Regions from separate parts of the Streptomyces sp. NPDC057424 genome, predicted to be linked through region 1. Evidence: riboswitches for the same ligand, from Rfam matches in the RefSeq annotation. Region 1 holds a riboswitch; the other holds the start of a gene.
What was found. A riboswitch is a leader RNA that binds a small molecule or an ion and turns the genes downstream of it on or off. The one in region 1 is predicted to bind thiamine pyrophosphate.
Positions count from the first base shown of each region.

Region 2: another riboswitch for thiamine pyrophosphate. It lies ahead of thiO (glycine oxidase ThiO); the one in region 1 lies ahead of thiC (phosphomethylpyrimidine synthase ThiC).

Region 1 covers NZ_JBHVCP010000004.1:188,716-193,030, forward strand. The annotation lists gene ACFU3E_RS06020 (SsgA family sporulation/cell division regulator) at 36-470, shown strand; gene ACFU3E_RS06025 (YibE/F family protein) at 614-2,296, opposite strand; TPP riboswitch at 2,369-2,558, shown strand; gene thiC (phosphomethylpyrimidine synthase ThiC) at 2,551-4,315, shown strand, end outside.
Region 2 covers NZ_JBHVCP010000021.1:9,916-14,230, reverse strand. The annotation lists gene thiO (glycine oxidase ThiO) at 1-783, opposite strand, end outside; TPP riboswitch at 781-892, opposite strand; gene ACFU3E_RS18620 (hypothetical protein) at 945-1,295, shown strand; gene ACFU3E_RS18615 (NAD(P)/FAD-dependent oxidoreductase) at 1,328-2,569, shown strand; gene ACFU3E_RS18610 (Rv2175c family DNA-binding protein) at 2,692-3,057, shown strand; gene thiE (thiamine phosphate synthase) at 3,354-4,004, shown strand; gene metF (methylenetetrahydrofolate reductase [NAD(P)H]) at 4,103-4,315, shown strand, end outside.

The DNA of each region.
Region 1 (4,315 bases):
TTCCCGGCCAGTCACGGCGAATGACGGGGTTATCGATGCGCGAGTCCGTACAAGCAGAGGTCATGATGAGCTTTCTCGTGTCCGAGGAGCTCTCCTTCCGCATCCCGGTGGAGCTGCGCTATGAGTCCAGTGATCCCTATGCCGTCCGGCTGACTTTCCACCTGCCCGGTGATGCCCCGGTGACGTGGGCTTTCGGGCGGGAGTTGCTGATCGACGGTGTCGGCCGGCCGTGCGGGGAGGGCGATGTAAGGGTCACACCCGTCGAACCCGACGCGTTGGGCGAGGTGTTGATCAGGCTTCAGGTGGGCAGTGACCAGGCGTTGTTCAGATCGTCGACGGCACCGCTCGTCGCTTTTCTCGACCGTACGGACAAGTTGGTGCCGCTGGGCCAGGAGGGCTCGCTCGCCGACTTCGACGCGCACCTCGACGAGGCCCTGGACCGCATCCTCGCCGAGCAGGGCGCTGGCTGAGACATGGGCCCGGCGGCACGGTGGAGTAACGCTTCACCGGGTGCCGCCGAGCTGTGCAGGAACGCTTCTTCCTGCGATCGTCCTATGACCGGGCGATCTTCCTGCGGCCGGAGCCAGTCGAAGACGGTCAGGGCGAAGAGGCGTCAGCGCTTGCGGCGCCGGCCCCTCCCCCCGCGCGCCGGGACCGCGGAGGCCTCGACGGCGGGCTCCGCGCCGGGACGGTCGGCCGAGACCACCAGCGCCGCCAGGGCCGTGGTGACCGGCACCGAGGCGACCAGGCCGATCGAACCGACCAGCGTGCGCACGATCTCCTCCGCGACCAGTTCGCTGTTGGCGACCGTCCCCACACTGCTCTGCGCGATCGAGAACAGCAGCAGCAGCGGCAGCGCGGCACCCGCGTAGGCGAGGACGAGCGTGTTGACCACCGAGGCGATGTGGTCGCGGCCGATCCGGATGCCCGCGCGGTAGAGCCCGCGCCAGCCCATCGACGGGTTGGCCTCGTGCAGCTCCCAGACCGCAGAGGTCTGCGTGACCGTCACGTCGTCGAGTACGCCCAGCGAGCCGATGATGATGCCCGCGAGCAGCAGGCCGCTCATGTCGATCGTCGGGTAGAGGCCGTGGATCAGGCCGGTGTTGTCGTCGGTGTTGCCGGTGAGCGCGGCCCAGTCGATGAACGCCGAGCCGAGGATCCCGATCAGCAGCAGCGAGATGAGGGTGCCGAGTACCGCCACGGATGTCCGGGCGGACAGGCCGTGACAGAGGTACAGGGCGACGAGCATGATGGCGCTCGCGCCCACCACCGCCACGACCAGCGGGTTCGATCCCTGCAGGATCGCGGGCAGGATGAAGAAGTTCAGCACCATGAAACTGATGGCCAGCGAGACCAGTGCCATGACGCCCCGCAGTCGCCCGACGACTACGACGGCGACGGCGAAGATGCCCGCGAGCAGCCCCAGGGGCAGCCGACGGTTGATGTCGGTGACCGAGTACTGCAGGTCCTTCGGTGCCGAGGGCTCGTAGGCGACCACGACCTTCTGGTCCTCGTGCAGCTGGCGGGACTGGTCGGGCTGGACGATCTCGGTGAACGTACGGCCCTTGTCGTCGCCGCTGTCGACCCGGATCGTCGCGCGCTTGCAGGTGCCCTTCTCCTGCTGCACCGCGGAGGAACCCTCGGCGGTGGAGGTGTCGCCGGTCGGCGGGACGCCCGAAGCGCCGGCCTCCTTGCAGCTCACCTCGATCACCTTGGTGACCGTGGCATCCTGCGTCTGACGGTCGAAGCCGACGCCGGTGCGCTCGTGCGACGGGGCGCCGCCCGGCCACAGGACGACGAGACCGACGAGCACCGCCGTGGCGAACGGGATCAGGACCGCCGCGATGACCTTGCGCAGATGGCGGGAGACGGGCGTGGCCGGACCGTGGCTGTGTGAATGCCCGTGCCCGCCGCCCGGGGCGGAACCGTGCCCGTGCCCGTCATCTCCGCCGTGGCCGCTCCCGTCGCCTCCACCGTGACCGTGGCCGCTCCCGTCGCCGCCACTGGGCCCTGATCCGTGCGCACCACCGTGGCCGTGGCCGGGGCCCTGTTCACCTGTGGGAGCACCGTGACCACCGTGAGGACCGGCGCCCTGGCCGCCACCGAAGCCCGATCCGTACTCACCACCGCTGCCGTGACCGAAACCAGCCTCCCGCCCGAACCCGGGTCCGGGGCCCTGCCCCTGCCCGCCTCCGGCGGCGAAATCATGGCCGTCACCACGGCCGTTGCCGTTTCCGGCACCGGATCCGCGGGGCGGCTCGGGCGGTGGGTAGGGGGGGCGCTGCGTCGTGGTCACCGACCGATCATCGCAAGAACGAGGGGGGCCCTCTGTTCACCGCGCCAGAATTGCCGCTAGCGTGGGGGCACCTTTTGTACACGCGGGAGCTCGGAGCACCGGGCTGAGAGGGCGCTGACCTCCGTCCCAGCGATGTTTCACATGAAACGTCGCCGGAGTCGAGTGATGTTTCACACGAAACGTCGCCGGACGGAAACCGCTGCGTCGACCGCCGAACCTGTTACCGGGTAATGCCGGCGTAGGGAGTAGGTCTGATGACCAACAAGGACGCACGCACGCCTGCCTCCGCTCAGGACGAGAAGTCCGAGGAGGCCGGGAAGTCCATCGGCTGGCACAAGGCGTACATCGAGGGCACACGCCCCGACCTACGCGTGCCGGTCCGTCAGGTGCACCTCACCAACGGCCAGGCGGTCACGCTGTACGACACGTCGGGCCCGTACACCGATCCACTCGTCGACACCGATGTCCGCAGGGGTCTGTCTCCGCTGCGCGAGAACTGGATCATCGCCCGCGGTGACACAGAGGAGTACGCGGGCCGCCCCGTCCGTCCCGAGGACGACGGCATCAAGCACACCTCGCCCCGCGGCGGTCTGCGCAACCTCGACGCGGTCTTCCCCGGCCGCCCCCGCCAGCCGCGCCGCGGCAGGGGCGGACAGGCGGTCACGCAGCTCGCGTACGCACGCCGGGGTGAGATCACGCCCGAGATGGAGTACGTCGCCATCAGGGAAAACGTGTCGCCGGAGGTCGTGCGCGACGAGATCGCGGCGGGCCGGGCCGTGCTGCCGGCCAACGTCAACCACCCGGAGATCGAGCCGATGATCATCGGCAAGCGGTTCCTGGTGAAGGTCAACGCCAACATCGGCAACTCGGCGGTGACGTCCTCCATCGAGGAGGAGGTCGAGAAGATGACCTGGGCGACCCGATGGGGCGCCGACACGGTCATGGATCTGTCCACCGGCCGCAACATCCACACCACACGCGAGTGGGTGCTGCGCAACTCCCCCGTTCCCATCGGCACCGTGCCGCTCTACCAGGCCCTGGAGAAGGTCGACGGCCGGGCCGAGGAGCTGACCTGGGAGATCTACAAGGACACGGTCATCGAACAGGCCGAGCAGGGCGTGGACTACATGACGGTCCACGCGGGCGTGCGCCTCGCCTATGTGCCGCTGACGGCGAACCGCAAGACCGGCATCGTCTCCCGCGGCGGCTCGATCATGGCCGCCTGGTGCCTCGCGCACCACAAGGAGTCGTTCCTGTACGACAACTTCGAGGAGCTCTGCGAGATCCTCGCCGCGTACGACGTCACGTACTCACTCGGAGACGGCCTCCGGCCCGGATCGATCGCCGACGCCAACGACGAGGCCCAGTTCGCGGAGCTGCGCACGCTCGGGGAACTCAACCGGGTCGCGAAGCGTTTCAACGTTCAGACCATGATCGAGGGCCCGGGGCACGTCCCGATGCACAAGATCAAGGAGAACATCGACCTTCAGCAGGAGATCTGCGATGAAGCTCCGTTCTATACGCTCGGACCGCTGACCACGGACGTCGCACCGGCGTACGACCACATCACCTCCGGCATCGGTGCCGCGATGATCGCCTGGTGGGGCACGGCGATGCTGTGCTACGTCACGCCCAAGGAGCACTTGGGCCTCCCGAACCGTGACGACGTCAAGACCGGTGTCATCACCTACAAGATCGCCGCCCACGCAGCCGACCTCGCCAAGGGACACCCGGGTGCCCAGGAGTGGGACGACGCGCTGTCCGACGCCCGTTTCGAGTTCCGGTGGGAGGACCAGTTCAACCTGGCCCTCGACCCGGACACGGCACGGGAGTTCCACGACGAGACCCTGCCCGCGGAGCCGGCCAAGACGGCTCACTTCTGCTCGATGTGCGGTCCCAAGTTCTGCAGCATGAAGATCTCGCAGGACATCCGCCGTGAACACGGCGGCACCAAGACCGAGATCGAGGAGGGCATGGCCCTGAAGTCGAAGGAGTTCGCGGCGAGCGGGAACCGCGTGT
Region 2 (4,315 bases), on a different contig from region 1:
GTGGCTGCCGCGCACCACCGCGCGCACGGTCCGGCTCAGGAACGGCCCGTGCCGCAGCGGCATCGTCAGCCGTACGACCTGCCCCTTCACCGGCCGCACGGGAGGCAGCACGTCCTCCGGGACGCCCGCGAGCCGCCCGCTGAGGCTCCCCCCGGAGAGCACCACCTGCCCGGCGGAAGTCTCGCTCCCGTCGGCCAGGACGACACCCGTGGCCCGGTCCCGCACGACGGTGAGCCGCTCCGCCCACGCCCGGTGGAAGACCACGCCCGCCCGCTCGCACGCGGCGACCAGGGCGCCGGCCAGCCGACGCGGGTCGATCTGGTGATCGCCGTCGACCCGCAGCCCGCCGCGCACGCCCGGCGCGAGCATCGGCTCCAGGCGCCGGCACTCGCGCCCCGACAGCCACTGCGACTCCAGGCCCGACTGCTGCTGGAGGGCGTGCAGTTCGCGCAGGTGGGCCCGGTCGTCGGCGTCCAGGGCCACCGCGAGCGTGCCGCAGCGGCGGTAGCCGAGGTCCTGGCCGGTCAGCTCGGTGAGCTCGGCGGCGAAGTCCGGGTAGCGCCGCGCGGAGGCGAGGTTCAGGCCGAGCAGGGTCTGCTCGCCGTAGTGCAGTTCCGTGACGGCGGCCAGCATGCCGGCCGCCACCTGCGCGGCTCCGCCGCCCGGCTCGGGGTCCACGACGGCCGTGGCGAACCCGCGTTGCGCGGCCCGCCAGGCCGTGACCAGGCCGATGATCCCGCCCCCGATGACAAGGACGTCTGACGATGTGGACGTAGGCGACATGGGCGTCCAGCCCCTCCCTTCGCCGGCATGACCCGGATCAGGTTCTTACGGTCGGAGGCCGCCAGCCTCCCTCTCAGCCCGGTGCGTCCGGGCTCCCGCGAGTGCTTTACGTTGGCCACCCTAGCCCGATGCCCCATGCCGCAGTAAGGGAGCCTCCGTCCATGGCCCGATCCCTCGACGGTCTCGTCCTCGCCCCGGTCGCCGACCAGGCACCGGGCCAGGTGGGCACCCGCACCCGGTTCGCGTACCACGAGCGGGAGGGAGAGATCTGGGCCGAGTACACGGGCGGCGACGTCGTACGCGGGCACCTCGTGGGTACCCGGGAAGGTGACCGGCTGGACTTCCGGTACGTCCAGCTCAAGCGGGACGGGACCACTTCCTCGGGGCACTGCGTGTCGGCGGTCGTGGAACTGCCCGACGGGCGGGTGCGACTGGAGGAGACCTGGGAGTGGGAGTCCCAGCGGGGCAGCGGTACGAGCGTTGTGGAGCAGGTCACGGCGCATGAACACTGACTGACAATGTGTCAGGTGTCTATGGTGATCAGGTGAGCGAGCAGACACAGGAACCGGGTTCGTCCGCGCCGCGGCGCGTCGTCGTGGCGGGTGCGGGCATGGCCGGGGTGCAGACCGCCGTCGCCCTGCGCGAGCGGGGCTTCACCGGTGACGTGATCCTGATCGGTGCCGAGCCGCACCAGCCCTACGACCGGCCGCCGTTGTCCAAGGCCGTCCTGCTCGGCAAGTCCGAGGGCTCCGCCTTCGACGTCGACTTCGAAGCCCTCGGCATCGAACTGCGGCTCGGCTGCGAGGTGCTGGGCCTGCACCCCGCCGAGCACGTACTGGACACCGAGGACGGGCCCGTGCCGTACGACGTCCTGGTCGTGGCGACCGGCGCCGAGCCGGTCCGGCTGCCCGGCGCGGAGGGCGTTCCGGGCGTGCATCTGCTCCGCACCCTGGACGACGCCGAACGGCTACGGCCGGTGCTGGCCCGCCGGCACGACATCGTGGTCGTCGGCGCGGGCTGGATCGGCGCGGAGTTCGCCACGGCCGCGCGCGAGGCGGGCTGCGCGGTCACCGTCGTGGAGGCCGCCGAACGGCCGCTGGCGGGGGCGCTGCCCGCCGAGGTCGCCGCCCCGATGGCCGGCTGGTACGCCGACGCGGGCGCGGTGCTGCGGACGCACGCGCGCGTGGAGCGCGTCGAGCCCGGCGCGGTCCTGCTCGACGACGGCTCGCGGCTGCCCGCGGACGCCGTCGTCGTCGGCATCGGCGCCCGCCCCGCGACGGCCTGGCTGGCCGGCTCCGGGATCGGGCTCGGCTCCCACGGCGAGATCGTGGCCGACGAGCATCTGCGCACGACCGTGCCGGACGTGTACGCGGTGGGCGACTGCGCCTCCTTCCCCTCGGGGCGCTACGGCGAGCGCCTGCTGGTCCACCACTGGGACAACGCCCTCCAGGGGCCGCGCACGGTCGCCGTGAACATCGTCGGCCGGACCACGGGGGACACGCCGGCGGTGTACGACCCGGTGCCCTACTTCTGGTCCGAGCAGTTCGGGCGGTTCGTCCAGTACGCCGGGCACCACGCGGCCGCGGACACGGCCCTGTGGCGGGGCGACCCCGCCGGACCGGCCTGGACGGTGTGCTGGTTGCGCGGTGAGCGGCTGGTCGCGCTGCTGGCGGTGGGCCGGCCCCGGGATCTGGCGCAGGGCCGCCGCCTGATCGAGTCCGGCACCCCGATGAATCCGGTGCTGCTGGCGGATCCGGCCAGGCCCATGAAGGCGGCGACGGCGTAGGCGCCGGTGCTGCCGCGGGGGCTGTCGCCGGGGCCGCGGGACGGTGCTGCCGGGCTCGGCGCGCCGCCCGGGTGGACGGGGCGGACTTCCGGCTGTCAGTGGCAAATGGCAGGCTTGTTCCCGTGACCGAGATTGACGCAAAGATCGATGCTCTCGTCCCCGCCTGGCTCACCCTCCCCGACATCGCCGAACAGTTCGGTGTCGAGGTGACGCGTGTGCGGCAGCTGGTCAAGGACGGCCAGCTCATCGCCGTACGCCGCGGTGAGAACCGCGCGCTGCACGTCCCCGCCGCCTTCATCGACGGGGACAAGGTCGTCAAGGGCCTGTCCGGGACCCTGACGCTCCTGCGGGACGACGGCTTCACGGACGAAGAGATGCTGGAGTGGCTCTTCACCCCGGACCCCAGCCTGCCCGGCACCCCCGCGCAGGCGCTCAGCGAGAATCGCGGCACGGAGGTGAAGCGCCGCGCCCAGGCGCTCGCGGTCTGACCCGGCCCCGACCGGACAAGCGTCCGGTGCCGTGCGAGCGGGGCCGGACCTGAACACCGCCCGATGCGGGGGCCGTGGCCCGGGGTGTCACTGCCCGGGGACGGCTCGCGCCTGCCCGGGGAGGCCGTGGTCCTCCCCGGTGGTGGCATGCGAAGCCCGGTGAGGCCGTGGCGGGACCGGGAGCAGGCGTAAGGTGCCCCAGGCGTCAGCGGCGGGACAGGGGCGCTCCCGCGCCGTACGCCACGTGAGTCGGGTGCTCCGGCACCCGAGAGCCACCGACACCCAGGGGGACACGCATGACCGCCGCCACCGCACGGGCCCAGCTCGCCGACGCCCGGGTCTACCTCTGCACCGACGCGCGCAAGCGGCAGGGGGACCTCGGGGAGTTCCTCGACGCCGTGCTGACCGGCGGGGTCGACATCGTGCAGCTGCGGGACAAGGGCATGGAGGCCGGGGAGGAGCTGGAGCACCTGGCCGTCTTCGCCGACGCCTGTGCCCGGCACGGCAAGCTGCTCGCGGTCAACGACCGCGCGGACGTCGCCCACGCCGCCGGATCCCACGTCCTGCACCTCGGCCAGGGCGACCTCCCGGTCCACGCGGCCCGCGCGCTCCTCGGTGACGACATCCTGATCGGCCGCTCCACCCACGCCGAGTCCGAGGCCGCCGCGGCCGCCCTCCAGCAGGGCGTGGACTACTTCTGCACCGGCCCGTGCTGGCCGACCCCCACCAAGCCCGGCCGCCACGCGCCCGGCCTGGACCTCGTCCGGTACACCGCCGCCCTCGGCACCGACCGCCCCTGGTTCGCCATCGGCGGCATCGACCTCGGCAACCTCGACCAGGTCCTTCAAGCGGGCGCCCGGCGCGTCGTCGTCGTACGGGCGATCACCGAGGCCGGCGACCCGGGGGCCGCGGCGGCCGAGTTCGCGAAGCGGCTGCGGGAAGCGTAGTTGCGACGGTTTGTCCAAGGGATGGACAGCAAGTGGACAATTCGGGCAAATGTCGGCCCGCGGTTGGGGGACCGACCGCCCCTGGCTAACCTGCCGGTATGGCCCTCGGCACCGCATCCATCAGGTCGGACCACGCTCGCACCGTCCGCGACATGCTCGCGGCCGGCAAGACGACGTACTCGTTCGAGTTCTACGCCCCCAAGACCCCGAAGGGCGAGCGGAACCTGTGGAACGCGCTGCGCCGGGTCGAGGCAGTGGCGCCCGACTTCGTCTCCGTGACCTACGGCGCGGGCGGTTCCACCCGCGCCGGC